DNA from 3 places in the Pseudomonas sp. PKS genome. Region 3 is predicted to be linked to each of the others. Evidence: riboswitches for the same ligand, from Rfam matches in the RefSeq annotation. Region 3 holds a riboswitch; each other region holds the start of a gene.
What was found. Region 3 has a riboswitch for cobalamin ahead of cobO (cob(I)yrinic acid a,c-diamide adenosyltransferase). Riboswitches for the same ligand answer to the same signal wherever they lie in the genome.
Positions count from the first base shown of each region.

Region 1: linked by a shared signal. The riboswitch ahead of ABOA88_RS00540 (CbtB domain-containing protein) and the one ahead of cobO (cob(I)yrinic acid a,c-diamide adenosyltransferase) in region 3 are both predicted to bind cobalamin.
Region 2: linked by a shared signal. The riboswitch ahead of ABOA88_RS00175 (TonB-dependent receptor) and the one ahead of cobO (cob(I)yrinic acid a,c-diamide adenosyltransferase) in region 3 are both predicted to bind cobalamin.

Region 1 covers NZ_JBEGDO010000001.1:108,880-113,337, forward strand. Annotated here, with positions in the region: gene ABOA88_RS00520 (DUF1272 domain-containing protein) at 1-72, opposite strand, end outside; gene cobM (precorrin-4 C(11)-methyltransferase) at 109-861, opposite strand; gene ABOA88_RS00530 (cobalamin biosynthesis protein) at 898-1,308, opposite strand; gene ABOA88_RS00535 (CbtA family protein) at 1,308-1,991, opposite strand; gene ABOA88_RS00540 (CbtB domain-containing protein) at 2,002-2,187, opposite strand; cobalamin riboswitch at 2,281-2,478, opposite strand; cobalamin riboswitch at 2,686-2,883, shown strand; gene cobW (cobalamin biosynthesis protein CobW) at 2,984-4,051, shown strand; gene cobN (cobaltochelatase subunit CobN) at 4,055-4,458, shown strand, end outside.
Region 2 covers NZ_JBEGDO010000001.1:25,300-29,757, forward strand. Annotated here, with positions in the region: gene ABOA88_RS00175 (TonB-dependent receptor) at 1-1,999, opposite strand, end outside; cobalamin riboswitch at 2,115-2,319, opposite strand; gene ABOA88_RS00180 (GNAT family N-acetyltransferase) at 2,365-2,934, opposite strand; gene ABOA88_RS00185 (carboxymuconolactone decarboxylase family protein) at 3,011-3,355, opposite strand; gene lpxO (lipid A hydroxylase LpxO) at 3,463-4,362, opposite strand.
Region 3 covers NZ_JBEGDO010000023.1:25,350-29,807, reverse strand. Annotated here, with positions in the region: gene ABOA88_RS19735 (PQQ-dependent sugar dehydrogenase) at 1-585, opposite strand, end outside; gene ABOA88_RS19730 (hypothetical protein) at 703-1,281, opposite strand; cobalamin riboswitch at 1,421-1,644, shown strand; gene cobO (cob(I)yrinic acid a,c-diamide adenosyltransferase) at 1,767-2,378, shown strand; gene ABOA88_RS19720 (cobyrinate a,c-diamide synthase) at 2,375-3,670, shown strand; gene bluB (5,6-dimethylbenzimidazole synthase) at 3,667-4,317, shown strand; gene cbiB (adenosylcobinamide-phosphate synthase CbiB) at 4,314-4,458, shown strand, end outside.

The DNA of each region.
Region 1 (4,458 bases), on a different contig from region 3:
GATCAACGCATCCTCGCTGTCGCCTGGCAGGTCGCGGTCGCAGCATTCGCAGTTGGGGCGTAGTTCGAGCATGGAGTGAGTTCCTCGTTCCTGTCAGAAAATGCCCGCTCAGCCGGCGGGACGATAGAGGTGGGCGTGCCCGGCCCGGTAAAGGGCTGACTCGGCGAAAGGTGCATCGCCCAGCACATGGCCCACCAGGATCAATGCGGTTCGCCGGAAATCCTTGGCCGCCGCGAGCACGACGATGTCCTGCAAGGTGCCGCGTACCCAGTCTTGGTCCGGCCAGGTGGCGCGATGAATGACGGCGACCGGGCAGTCTGGCCCATAGTATGGCAACAGTTCGGTGACGATACGCTCGAGGTGCTTCACGCCTAGGTGGATCGCCAAGGTGCTGCGGTGGCGGGCCAAGTCAGCCAACTGTTCGCCAGCCGGCATGGGCGAGCTGTCGCCATAGCGGGTGAGGATCACCGTCTGGGCGAGCTCCGGCAAGGTCAGTTCGCAGCCGAGCAGGGCGGCGCTGGCGGCGGTGGCAGTGACACCCGGAATGATCTGATAGTCGATGCCCAACTCGCGCAGGTGACGTATCTGCTCGCCGATGGCGCCATACAGACTGGGATCGCCACTGTGGACACGGGCCACATCCTGGCCGTTTTCGTGGGCGCGGCGCAGGGCTTCGATAATCTGCTCGAGGTTCAGTTCGGCGCTGTTGATCACCGTATCGGCGTTGTTTCCCTCCAGCACGGCTGGTGGGACGAGGGAGCCGGCATAGATGATCACCGGGCACTGGCGGATCAGGCGTTGCCCCTTGACCGTGATCAGCTCCGGATCGCCGGGCCCGGCACCGATGAAATAGACCGTCATGGGAAATCCTTGCAGATAGGCAGTAATTGGACGCGATTATCGGCCACGGGCCAGGGCAAGGGTAGCCTGGCCGAGCACCTGGCGTGTCACCAGCAAGCGCGAGGTGCCAAGTGCGCGTGCGGCCAGTGCCAGGGCCGCGCTTTCGGCGACGCCCCAGCAGCCGCTGTGTGCATAGGCAACAGGCGAGCGATGGCTGAGCTGCGGCTCGAAGGGCTGTAGGTCTGTGGCCGGGAATACCATCAGGGGGATGCCCAGCCGTTCGGCTAGGGCCTGCAACCCAGGCTCATCGAATTTGAGATCGATACTGGCGAGGCCGACCAAGTGGTCGGCGGACAGGCGGTGTGTGGCCAGGGTCGTGCGCAACAGCTGCTCCAGGGTTTCGACCGGGCAGCCCTTGCAGCAGCCGAAGCCGGCATAGAATACCGGCTCGGACGACACGTCGCGCATCAGGCCTGGTTGGCTCGGCGATAAAGCCAAGCGCTGAGCAGGCCAAGGGCGAGCCAGAACGCGGCGTTGGTCAGCCAGGAGGCGAGCTTGAACTGGGCCACCAGTGCTTCCGGTGCCAGGCTTTCATGCACCGGTGGTTGTGGTGCGCCGATCACGTGTGGCACCACCAGCAAGGCAACGCCTAGCACTTTGAGCAGCCAGTGCTGGGCAAATACCACTAGGGCCAGGCCCGTGGCCGTGGCGGCCGCAGTGCCGATCCACCAGCTCTGGCGTTGCCCCAGGTCGGCGGCCGCTGTGCCTGGCAGCTCCGGCGGCAACCCCAGTGTGGGTGCCAGGCAGAACACGGCAAAGCCCGCCAGCCCCCACAGTGCCCCGGTCATCACTCGGTTCGGCTCGCGCAGGCTGTACAGCGCGGCGAGGATCAGCGCGAAACCGACCGCCACCACGAGGTTGCCACCGGTGGTGGCGAGCAGACGCTGCCAGCCATCCTCCGGTGCCCAGGCCTCTGTGTCATGGGAATGCGCAGCGACGGGGCTGTCATGCTCATGATGCTCGGGGACGGCGCTCTCGAAGGTTTCTGCCTGAAGGATCAACGGGCTGACCCACAGACTTTGCAGCAAGGTCAGCAATAGGGCGGCGAGCAGCCCGCTGAAACCTGCTGTACGGGCGATGCGCTTGATCATGCAGGTGTACTCAATGGCAAGGGAAGGCGGCGCTGTGGCGGGTATCGTGGGCGGCATTGTGCACGGCCTCGATGTGCGAGAAACCGGCGAAATAGACCAGGCACAAGCCCAGCAGGCTGGCGCCGACGGCAACGACGACACGTTGGCTGAGGCTGACGGGAGTGGCGATGCTGTGTTTGGTGCTGGTAATCGACATGGGGCGTTCCTCTGCTTTTTATAGGCGGCGGACACGCGCGTCATCCCGGGCACGATTGACCCAGAAGAGGTGACAGCGCCCGCCCACCGCGGGGTGTTCTATTGACGCCAGGCCGGTCTCCGGGCTTGCGAGGAGGAGCAGGGCTCCTGGAAAGCATCACCTTCCCATGCCATACGACGCGGCACAGTGGTCAAGACGCTTCGCTCGCTTACCGTTGCGGGGGCAGCATCGGCTTGGTTACCGATTTCCCGTTTCACCCCTTGACGGGGCACCTGAACGCAAGGTGCAAGCAAAGCATGGGGGCGACGTGGCGTCAATCTGCAAGGTTGCGGTGCGCCGATCCTTCAGAGGCTAGGCGGTAAAAGATCGAGCTCGCTTGGAATCCTACCGAATAGTGCGCTTCGCGGGTGAACCCGCTCCCACAGGGGGCAGGGCGACTGTTCCAAGCGGCCTGCCTCCAAACTGACGCGCCGTGGTTGACCGCCTGCCGGCCACTGCGTAGCCTTGCCGATTCGAGGTTCTCCGGCGTTGGCCGGAGCTAAGACGGGAACGCGGTACAAGCCGCGGCTGCCCCCGCAACTGTAGGCACCCACCCGGATCGACACAGCCACTGCGCCCAGGCGCGGGAAGGCGTCGCTCCACCGGCACGGCCGGTAAGGTGCAAGCCAGGAGACCTGCCTCGAGACGATTTCGACTTTCAACCGGGCGGGGTGATCCGGTGGCGAACAGGCCCGGCCGGCAAGGCTCGCGGCACTCGTCCTGCATGCCCGCGCCATCCTGCCAAGGGCATCGCGACATGAAAACACTGGCCAAGCTCCCCGTCACCATCGTCACCGGCTTCCTCGGTTCGGGCAAGACCACCTTGCTGCGCCACATGCTGGACAACGCCCAGGGCCGCCGCATCGCGGTGATCGTCAACGAATTCGGTGAGCTGGGCATCGATGGCGAGATCCTCAAGCAGTGCAGCATTGGCTGTACCGAGGAAGAAGCCAGCGGCCGGGTCTACGAACTGGCCAACGGCTGCCTGTGCTGCACCGTGCAGGAAGAGTTCTTCCCGGTGATGCGCGAGTTGGTCGCCCGCCGCGGCGATCTGGACCACATCCTCATCGAAACCAGCGGCCTGGCCCTGCCCAAGCCGTTGGTGCAGGCCTTCCAGTGGCCGGAAATCCGCAATGCCTGCACCGTCGATGCGGTCATCACCGTGGTCGATAGCCCGGCCGTGGCCGCTGGTACCTTCGCCGCGTACCCGGATCAGGTGGACGCTCAACGCAAGCTCGATCCCAACCTTGACCACGAATCGCCCCTGCATGAACTGTTCGCCGACCAACTGGCCAGCGCCGACCTGGTGGTGCTGAACAAGGCTGATCTGATCGATGCCCAAGGCCTGGCCAAGGTGCGCGCCGAAGTCACCGAAGAGCTGCCGCCGGCGGTCAAGGTGATCGAGGCCAGCAGCGGCCGTCTGCCACTGGAAGTGCTGCTGGGCGTGGGCGCCGAGGCTGAGGCGCACATCGATGGTCGCCGTACCCACCATGACGCGCACCACGACGGCGATGATCATGACGATCATGACCACGATGCCTTCGACTCCATTTCCATCGACCTGCCAGAGGCGGACGAAAGCCTGCTGCTTGATGCCCTGACCCAACTGGTGGTCGAATTCGGCATCCTGCGCGCCAAGGGCTTCGCTGCCATCCCCGGCAAGCCGATGCGCCTGCTGATTCAGGGGGTGGGCACCCGTTTCGACAAGCACTTCGACCGCGCCTGGCGCGCCGACGAGCCGCGCATCACCCGCCTGGTACTGATCGGCCAGGCACTGGACGCCGCCGCGCTCGAAGCGCGCCTGCGCCAGGCCCTGGACGCCTGACCCATGCACCTGCTGCGGACCCAGCCCGGCGGCTTCGTGCCGGACGACAGCATTGCCGACCTCGGCCAGACCCCGGCCGAACTGGTGATCCTCTGCAGCGGTGATTCGCACCTGGCGCTGCTCGCCGAAACCGCCGAGCAGTTGCCGGAGGATTTCCCCAGCCTGCGACTGGCCAACCCCATGCAGGTGCAGAACCACGCTTCGGTCGATCTGTACATCGATCAGGTGTTGCGCCATGCCAAGGTGATCCTGTTGTCCTTGCATGGGGGTGTCGGGTACTGGCGCTATGGTGTCGAGCAACTGGTCGAACTGAGCGCCCGGGGCGTGCAGTTGATCCTGGTGCCCGGCGACGACCGCCCGGACCCGGAATTGACCCAGTTGGGCACCGTGACCGGTGACCAGGCCGA
Region 2 (4,458 bases), on a different contig from region 3:
CATCCGGCAACACCTGCCAGCCCAGATTGGCATCGACCACCGTATAGCCAGGTACGCTGTTCTCATTGGCCGCGCTGTCGTAGCGCTGGTCCACGTAACGCACTCCGAGGCCGGCATCTACCTGTTGGCCAAACCCCTTGCTCAGCCACAGGTTGGCCGTGCGCCGTGGCACGTTGCCCGGTCTGTTGCCGGCGCGATCCATCACGCCGCTGCCGGTGTTCTCGAGGTAGTCATCGAACTTGGCGCGCACCAGCGCAGCATTGGCCGAGACCTGCCACTGGTTGGCCAAGGCCAGTTCCACCGTCGCCTCCAGGCCATCGGAGGTCTGTTGGCCCGCTTGCTGTACGCCGTGATTAACGGGGTCGGCAACCAGCAGTTTCTTCTTGACGATGTGGTAGGCCGCCAGCGTCCACTCGCCACGGCCCTCCCAGAACCGTTGCTTGAGGCCCAGTTCGGTCTGCTGGGCTTCGGTCAGGTCGTAGCGTTGCTCCGGGCGCAGGGTCAACAAATCGCCTATGCCATCCTCGCTGGTCGAGTATTGCCCGTACAGCGACAAGTCGTCGTTGACGGCGAACACCAGCCCGGCGCGCCAGTTGCCGCCTGGCAGGCTGCGCTCGCTGCGGGTGTCGTTGACCAGATCGTTACGCTCGATGTGATTCTGGTCGCGGCGGATACCGGTCACCAACGACAGGCGCTCGGTCAGTTCGGTGCGGTTCTCGGCGAACAGGGCGAAGGTGTGAGTGGTGGACAACGTCTGGGGGCGTGTCGGCGACAGGCTATGGAACCCGCCAGGGGTGGGATGCCAAGGGTCGAGCGGGTCCGTGATGCCATCGTCGTAGGGCGCGTTGCTGTCGACGTTGAAGCGGATCTTGTTGTATTCGGCGCCGACCAGTGTCTTGCTGGCCAGGCCAAACAGATCATGGTCGAAGGTAAAGCGCTGGCGATCGCCGATCTGCTCCTGATTGTGCTTGATCTCCAGGAAACTGCCGCGCTCCAGCCGGTCTTGATCACCATTCCAGGCATAGGTTTCGGCATTGCGCCAATGTCGGCGGCTTTTGATGTAGTACAGCTGGTTGCTGGCCGACACGCTGTCGCTGAGGGTCCAGTCGGTGTTCAGCCGGGTCCATTCGTCGTGGTAGCGCTGCACGTCGTTTTGGATGTTGTAGTTCTTCTTGCGCAGGCTGCTGCGGTAATGCCCGTCGATCAGCGGCGTGCCGTAGTAGTTGGCAGGTTCTGCATCGCCGCGCTCGTGGGCCAGGGTGAAGCTCAGGTCATCGGTGGCGTCGAAACGCAGCGCGGCGCTCAAGGCCAGGCTGCGCGAGTCGGTACGGTCGACCCAGCCGTTGCCGGACTGCTGGTTGACCGTCATTCGGTAGCTCAGACGCTCGCTCAGGCTGCCGCCGCTGTCCAGGCCGAGCTGTTGACGGTCCCAGGAGCCGTAGCCCAAGCGCAGCCGGTTGTGGACGTCGCCGGCGAAAGGTTTTTTCGGAATCACGTTCACCACCGCCCCGGTGGCGCCTTCTCCGTACAGGACAGAGGCCGGCCCGCGGATGATGTCGATGCGCTCGACCATCCACGGATCGACCGGGAAGGTCAGCGTACCGGCGCCGCTGTACAGGCGCGAGCCGTCGAACAGGGTCATCACCGAGCTGTGGCCTTCGAAGCCGCGGGCCGAGAGGCCGGTGCCGCCGTCGCCGGGGCTGCCGGTGAAGCTGATGCCTGGCGAGCGGGTCACGGCGTCCTGGACGGTGAGGTTGTTGCGCCGCTCGATCTGCTCGGCGCTTAGGGTGCTGGTGCTGGCCGGGGTTTGCAGGGCGCTCAGGTTCAGGCGCGATCCGGCATCGGTCGGGGTGGCCAGATCGACGCTCGTTGCGTCGTGGGTGTCGGTGATGGTCGTCGAGGGCAGGGCCAGCACGGGGGTGTGCTGTTCATCGGCCACTGCCGGGAGGGCAACGGCCAGGCAGGCCGCCAAGGTATGAAGCGTGTAGGTACGGGACATGTCGTTCCACTGCTGCAGGAATGAATGGATCCCGGTGGAAACAACGCAAAGACAAGCGAACGCGCACGCAAGGGGTGTGCGCGAAGACCGGCCTGCGCCCGCCCACCGCGGGTTTGCCAACGTGAAATTCCAGGCCGGTCTCCGGGCTTGCGAGGGTCATGAAGCCTTCACCTTCCCATGCAGGTGCACAGTGGTCTGTCGAAGGATTCGCTCGCTTACCGTTGCGGGGGCAGCGCCGGACTTGTCGTAGGGACGACTCACCGGCTTCCCGTTTCACCCTGCGCGCGGCGGCGCAGGACACCTGAAACTGGCGCGCATCTGACCATCGATCGGGTGGGGAGTCAATGTGCGGGGAAGGCGAGGGCTCAGCGACCGCGTCGGCGCGAGACCCGCGCCTCGATATTCTTGCGTCCGATCAGCAGCGCGGGCTTTTCCACCACCGGCTCGTCCGCCAGCCATTTGTACATCACCAGGCAGTCCACCAACCCCAGTTGGGCATGGCGGTACGCCTTGGGCAGCCGGCCGACGGTCTCGAAGCCGAGCTTGTGCCACAGCGCCACCGCCACTTCGTTGGTGGCCACCACCGAGTTGAACTGCAGCGCCAGGAAACCTTCCTGGCGGGCCAGCTTCTGTGAGTGTTCGCACATCAATCGGGCCACGCCACGGCCACGAGCGGCCTCGCTGACCATGTAGCCGCAGTTGCCCACATGGCTGCCAGGGCCGGCGGCGTTGGCCTTGAGGTAGTAGGACCCCAGCAACTCGTCGTCCTGCTCGGCCACCAGGGTGCGCAGGGGCAGTTCCAGCCACAGCTGGCGGGCCTGCTCGAAGGTCAATGCGGGGTCGAAGGCGTAGGTCTGGCGGGCCTGGACGATGGCCTGGAAGGTCGGCCAGAAGCGTTCGAAGTCTTCCGGGGTCATGGGGCGGATCTGGATCATGGCGGCTCCTGCGGGCTGGACCGCCAAGTCTGGGTGGCTTGGCGCCGCCGCGCAAGGGCGACGACGCCGGTCGGGTTCAACTGCCGGCTTTGCCCACGGCGTCCATGGCGCGGGCCGAATAGACCAGCGCGGCGCCGGCGTTCATCGCCACGGCCACGCCGAGTGCCTCGGCGATCTCTTCACGGGTGGCGCCGTGCTTGACCGCCTGTTGGGAGTGCACGGCGATGCAGCCGTCGCAACGGGTGGTTACGGCGACGGCGAGCGAGATCAGCTCGCGGGTCTTGGCATCGAGGTGGTTGGTCTTGGCACCGGCGCCGCTGGCGGTCATGTAGCCGGCCACGGTATCCGGAGACAACTGCTTGAGATCGCCGATGCCGGCCATCAACTGCTTACGGTAGGCGTCCCAGTCCATCATGCTCATCGTCTTCACCTTGGGAAGGTTGCGGAGTGGAGCTTTCAGGCTAGTCGAAGTTTTCTGGTAGGGACGGGCTTGTGTCGCGAGGGGCCGCGCAGCGGCCCATTGGCGATTCAGATGTAGATGAAGAACAGCACCAAGGCCGCGACCACCGCCCACTTTTCCAGGTAGTAGCGGGTACGGTTGCGCTTTTTCAGCGCTTTGCCGCGCTCGCGGATCTTGTAGATGCGGGTGAACAGGCGGTTGATGCCGCCGGTCTTGTCATTGGCGTCGTTGGGCGCGGCGGCGGCGGCCATGACGTTGCGGCTGAACCAGCGGTTGAAGGCGGTCGCCCAGCGGTACTTGAGCGGGCGCTCGACGTCGCAGAACAGGATGATGCGGTTGTGCTCGGTGGTGTTGGCGGCGTAGTGGATGTACGTCTCGTCGAACATCACCGCCTCGCCGTCGCGCCAAGCATACTTCTCGCCATCCACATCGATGTAGCAGCCGTCGTCGTTCGGCGTGTCCAGGCCCAGGTGGTAGCGATAGGAGCCGGCATAGGGATCGCGGTGACGCACGAGCTTGGCGCCTGGCGGCAGGGTGGCGAACATCGCGGCCTTGACCGTGCCGATCCCTTGCAGCAGCTCGGTGGTGCGGGGGCACAGCTTCATCGCCGAAGGATGGCTCTCGCCGTACCACTTCAGGTAGAAGCGCTTCCAGCCGGTCTTGAAGAACGAGTTGAAACCGACATCGTCATAGTTGTCGGATTTCTTGATCTCGCCAACGTGCAGCAACTGCTGGGCTTCTTCGCGGATTTCCTGCCAGTGGTCCTTGAGCGGTTGCAGCTCGGGGAAGGCCTCCACCGGCAAGTAGGGCTTGGCCGGGTGCTTGGAGAACAGGTACAGGAAGGCGTTGACCGGCGCCAGGAAACTGGAGTGATCGCCCAGCTGGCGGGTCAACTTGTGGCGAACCCGACCGCGCAGGTGGACATAGGCGATCGAGAGGACGAATAGAAGTACTAATGCAATTTTCATGGACGGCTGCTTGTCAAGATGGCCATGCTTCGTGGCTTGAGCCCGCCAGCATAAACAATCATGCGTTGGCTTTATAGGATTAATCTCATATTGCCA
Region 3 (4,458 bases):
CAGGTCAGTGACCGGGCGACCTTCGGCGCGGATCTGCATCGCGCCATCCTCGTAGTGAAAGCGCAACAGTCGGTCGGTGTCGGCCACATAGAGGTCCTTGCCCACGAGGGTCATGCCGAAGGGGGAGTTGAGCCCTTCGATGAACGTACTGCGCACCTCGGCGACGCCATCTTGGTCGGCATCGCGCAGCAGGGTGATGCGATTGGCGCTGGGGACCCGGGCGCCGGCACGCTCCATGACCTTGCCCATTACCCAGCCGCGCAGGCCCTTGCCATCCTCGGGCTTGGGCGGGGCATTGGTTTCGGCCACCAGCACATCGCCATTGGGCAGCACATAGAGCCAGCGTGGGTGATCGAGGTCCCTGGCGAAGGCCACCACTTGGGTGCCCGCGGCGGGCGTCGGTGTGGCGCCGTCCGGCCAGCCGATCGCCGGGGCGATGTTGACGGTCGGGATCAGGGTCTTGTTGGGCTCGGGCAGGCGGGGCAAGGGGCCGAAGCCGTCGCTGACCTCCAGGCGCGCGGACTCGCCGCAGGCGCCAAGGCTGGCACTCAGGGCCAGCGCTATCGCGATACGCATCCTGTCCATGCTCGCAATCCTCATTGGCTTGTGAGAATTGAGAGTCGGATGCGTCGGGGTAGGTTCACTCCGGGCGACTGCGCCTAGCGACTGCCGGATGGCTTCCGCGTGGGCTCATCGGCTTGCCTACGCCTGCTTGAGCAACAATGCCACCCCAGGGAAATACTGCCCCAGTTCGTTGTGCAGCGAACGGTAGGCGTAGGGGAAATGCCAGGCGATGGCGCAGGCCGTGTGTTTTTGCAGGTCGTCGACCAGGTCTTGCAGCTCCTCGGGGCTGGCGTGTTGGCCAGCCTTCCAGGGGCTGACGAACAATGCGCCGGCCTTGAGCTGACTGGGGTAGGCGATCGGGCGGGCAAGGGTGGCGGTTTCCTGCAGGGCGGCGGCCAGGTCCAGGCGTGCGATTCGCGGCCAGCGTTGGCTGACATGCAAATGAACGGATTGCTCGGCGGTGCTGATCGACAGGTCGCAACGCCCTTCGCGTTCACCTTCGTCGCGTTGTTTCTTGCTGGGGTAGTGCGCCAGGGCGACCTGTTCGGCCTGCCAGGCGGCGGCTGCAAGCAGCCCGCTGTTGGTGGCCGCGCCGTGCCAGTAGGGCGCCTCGCTGTCGCCATGGACCTGGTTGAAGCGGTCTATGCACTCGATCCAGCCTTCCAAGGCTGGTCGCAGGAACTCCAGGTGCTGGTTGTTGATGATCAGGCCTCGCATGCTGCGCTCTCCTTATTGTTTGATCGCATTGCTGCACACTGATGGCTATGTGATATCACTGCTGCGCGTCCGGCACAAGCCATGAAGTCGAGCATGGCGTCAGGCGCGCTTCATTGACGCTCCCGCCCCAACCCTCTAACCTTCGCGGCGTGTTTCAGGTGCTCTGCCAGCCTTCGGCTGGGCAGGGTGAAACTGGGAAGCCGGTGGGCGCCAGCAAGGCGCGAATCCGGCGCTGCCCCCGCAACGGTAGGTGAGTCAAAGGTCGTGCAGGGCCACTGGATACAGGTATCCGGGAAGGCGCGCGATCCATGGGCCAAGGCCCTGCTCACGAGCCCGGAGACCGGCCTGTCACTGCCAACGGCATCACGGAGGGTGATGCGCGGTGCACCGTGGCCTTCTGCCGCGGCCCCTGCGCGCTCTCCGTCTGCCTGTCTATCGATCTGTCGTCGCCGTCCATGCGCGCCGACAGCCTGCGGAGAATCCTGATGAGCGAATCCACCGAACGCGACGAACGCCACCTGGCGCGCATGCAGCGCAAGAAGGCGATCATCGACGAGCGCATCGCCAATGCCCCCAATGAATGTGGCCTGCTGCTGGTGCTCACCGGCAACGGCAAGGGCAAGAGCAGCTCGGCCTTCGGCATGCTTGCCCGCGCCATGGGGCATGGCATGCAGTGCGGCGTGGTGCAGTTCATCAAGGGCCGCGACAGCACGGGCGAAGAGCTGTTCTTCCGCCGTTTCCCCGAGCAGGTGCGCTACCACGTCATGGGTGAGGGCTTCACCTGGGAGACCCAGGACCGCCAGCGTGACATCGCTGCCGCCGAAGCCGCTTGGGCGGTGTCGCGCCAGCTGTTGCAGGACCCGTCGGTGCAGTTCGTGGTGCTGGACGAGCTGAACATCGCCCTCAAGCACGGCTACCTGGACCTCGACCAAGTGCTGTCGGATCTGCAGGCCCGCCCGCCGATGCAGCACGTGATCGTTACCGGCCGCGCCGCCAAGCCTGAAATGATCGAGCTGGCCGATACCGTCACCGAGATGGGCGTGATCAAGCACGCCTTCCAGGCCGGCATCCGTGCCCAAAAGGGCGTGGAGCTATGAGCCAGACCCGGCAGTGTCCGGCGGTGCTGATCGCGGCACCCGCTTCTGGCCAGGGCAAGACCACGGTCACCGCTGCCCTGGCGCGCCTGCACCGCAACCTTGGCCGCAACGTCCGGGTGTTCAAGTGCGGGCCTGATTTTCTCGACCCGATGATCCTCGAGCGCGCCAGCGGCGCGCCGGTGTACCAACTCGACCTGTGGATGATCGGGGCTGATGAGAGTCGGCGTCTGCTCTGGAAGGCGGCAGGCGATGCCGACCTGATCCTGATAGAAGGGGTCATGGGGTTGTTCGATGGCACGCCATCGAGTGCGGACCTGGCGCGCCACTTCGGCGTGCCGGTGCTGGCGGTGATCGACGGCACAGCCATGGCGCAGACCTTCGGCGCCCTGGCCCTGGGCCTGGCGCACTACCAGCGCGATCTGCCTTTTGCCGGCGTGCTGGCCAACCGGGTCGGCAGTCTGCGTCATGCGCAGTTGCTCGAAGGCAGCCTCACTGAAGGCTTGCGCTGGTATGGCGGGCTGTCCCGCGAGCGCGGCATCGAGCTGCCCAGCCGTCACCTGGGGTTGGTCCAGGCCAGTGAACTCAACGATCTGGACCTGCGCCTGGACGCCGCCGCCCAGGCCCTGGGCGAAAGCTGTGATGCTGCTTTGCCGCCCCCGGTGGCATTCGCAGCACCCGCACCTGCACAGGCGCTAACGTCCCTGGCGGGTGTGCGCATTGGCGTGGCCCGGGATGAAGCTTTTGCCTTTACCTATGGCGCTAACCTCGATTTGTTGCGTGCGCTGGGTGCGGAGTTGGTGTTTTTCTCTCCTGTACACGATCAGGCGTTGCCGTCCGTGGACAGCCTTTACCTGCCTGGCGGCTATCCCGAACTGCACCACCACGCCTTGGCCAGCAACGCGCCGATGCGCGAGGCGATCCGTGCCCATCACGCCCAGGGCAAGCCGTTGCTGGCCGAATGCGGCGGCATGCTCTATTTGCTCGACGCCCTGACCGATGTGGCTGGCGAGCGCGCCGAGCTGCTGGGTCTGCTGCCGGGTGAAGCGGTGATGCAAAAGCGCCTGGCTGCCCTTGCCCTGCAAGCGGTGGAATTGCCGGAGGGCACCTTGCGCGGCCACACCTATCATCACTCCTTGACCGAGACGGCGCTCGAGCCGATCGCCCGAGGCCAGAGCCCCAACGGTGGGCGCGGCAACGAGGCGGTCTATCGGATCGGGCGCCTGACGGCGTCCTACGTACACTTCTATTTCCCCTCCAACCCCGACGCGACGGCGGCGCTGCTGCGACCATGAGCGAACATGCCTTTTCCGCTGCCGAGCGCGCCGCGGTCTACCGCGCCATCGGTGAGCGCCGTGACATGCGCCATTTTGCAGGCGGCGAGGTCGCGCCCGAGCTGCTCGCCCGCCTGCTGGCCGCAGCCCATCAGGCGCCCAGTGTCGGGTTGATGCAGCCCTGGCGCTTTATCCGCATCAGTGATCGCGCCTTGCGTGGCCAGATCCAGGCGCTGGTCGAACAGGAGCGGGCATGCACTGCCCAGGCCCTGGGCGAGCGCTCCGATGAATTCATGAAGCTCAAGGTCGAAGGTATCCAGGATTGTGCGGAGGTATTGGTGGCGGCACTGATGGACCACCGCGAAGCGCACATCTTCGGCCGCAGGACCTTGCCGGAGATGGACCTGGCATCGCTGGCCTGTGCCATTCAGAACCTCTGGCTGGCAGCCCGTGCCGAGGGCCTGGGCATGGGCTGGGTGTCGTTGTTCGACCCGCAGGCGCTGGGCGAGTTGCTGGGCATGCCGGCGGGCGCCAAGCCGGTGGCCGTGCTGTGTCTGGGGCCGGTGGTCGAGTTCTACCCGGCGCCGATGTTGGTGTTGGAGCAGTGGGTCCAGGAGCGGCCGCTGAGTGACATGCTCTATGAGAACCATTGGGGAGAGCGGCAATGAGCGTGGCTTTGCTGACTGTGGCCGGGGTGGCCCTGGATGCCTTGCTGGGTGAGCCGAAACGGCGCCATCCGCTGGTGGGGTTCGGCAGCTTTGCTGCGCGTCTGGAGCAGCGTCTGAACGCGGGCGGTCGGGGTTGGCGCA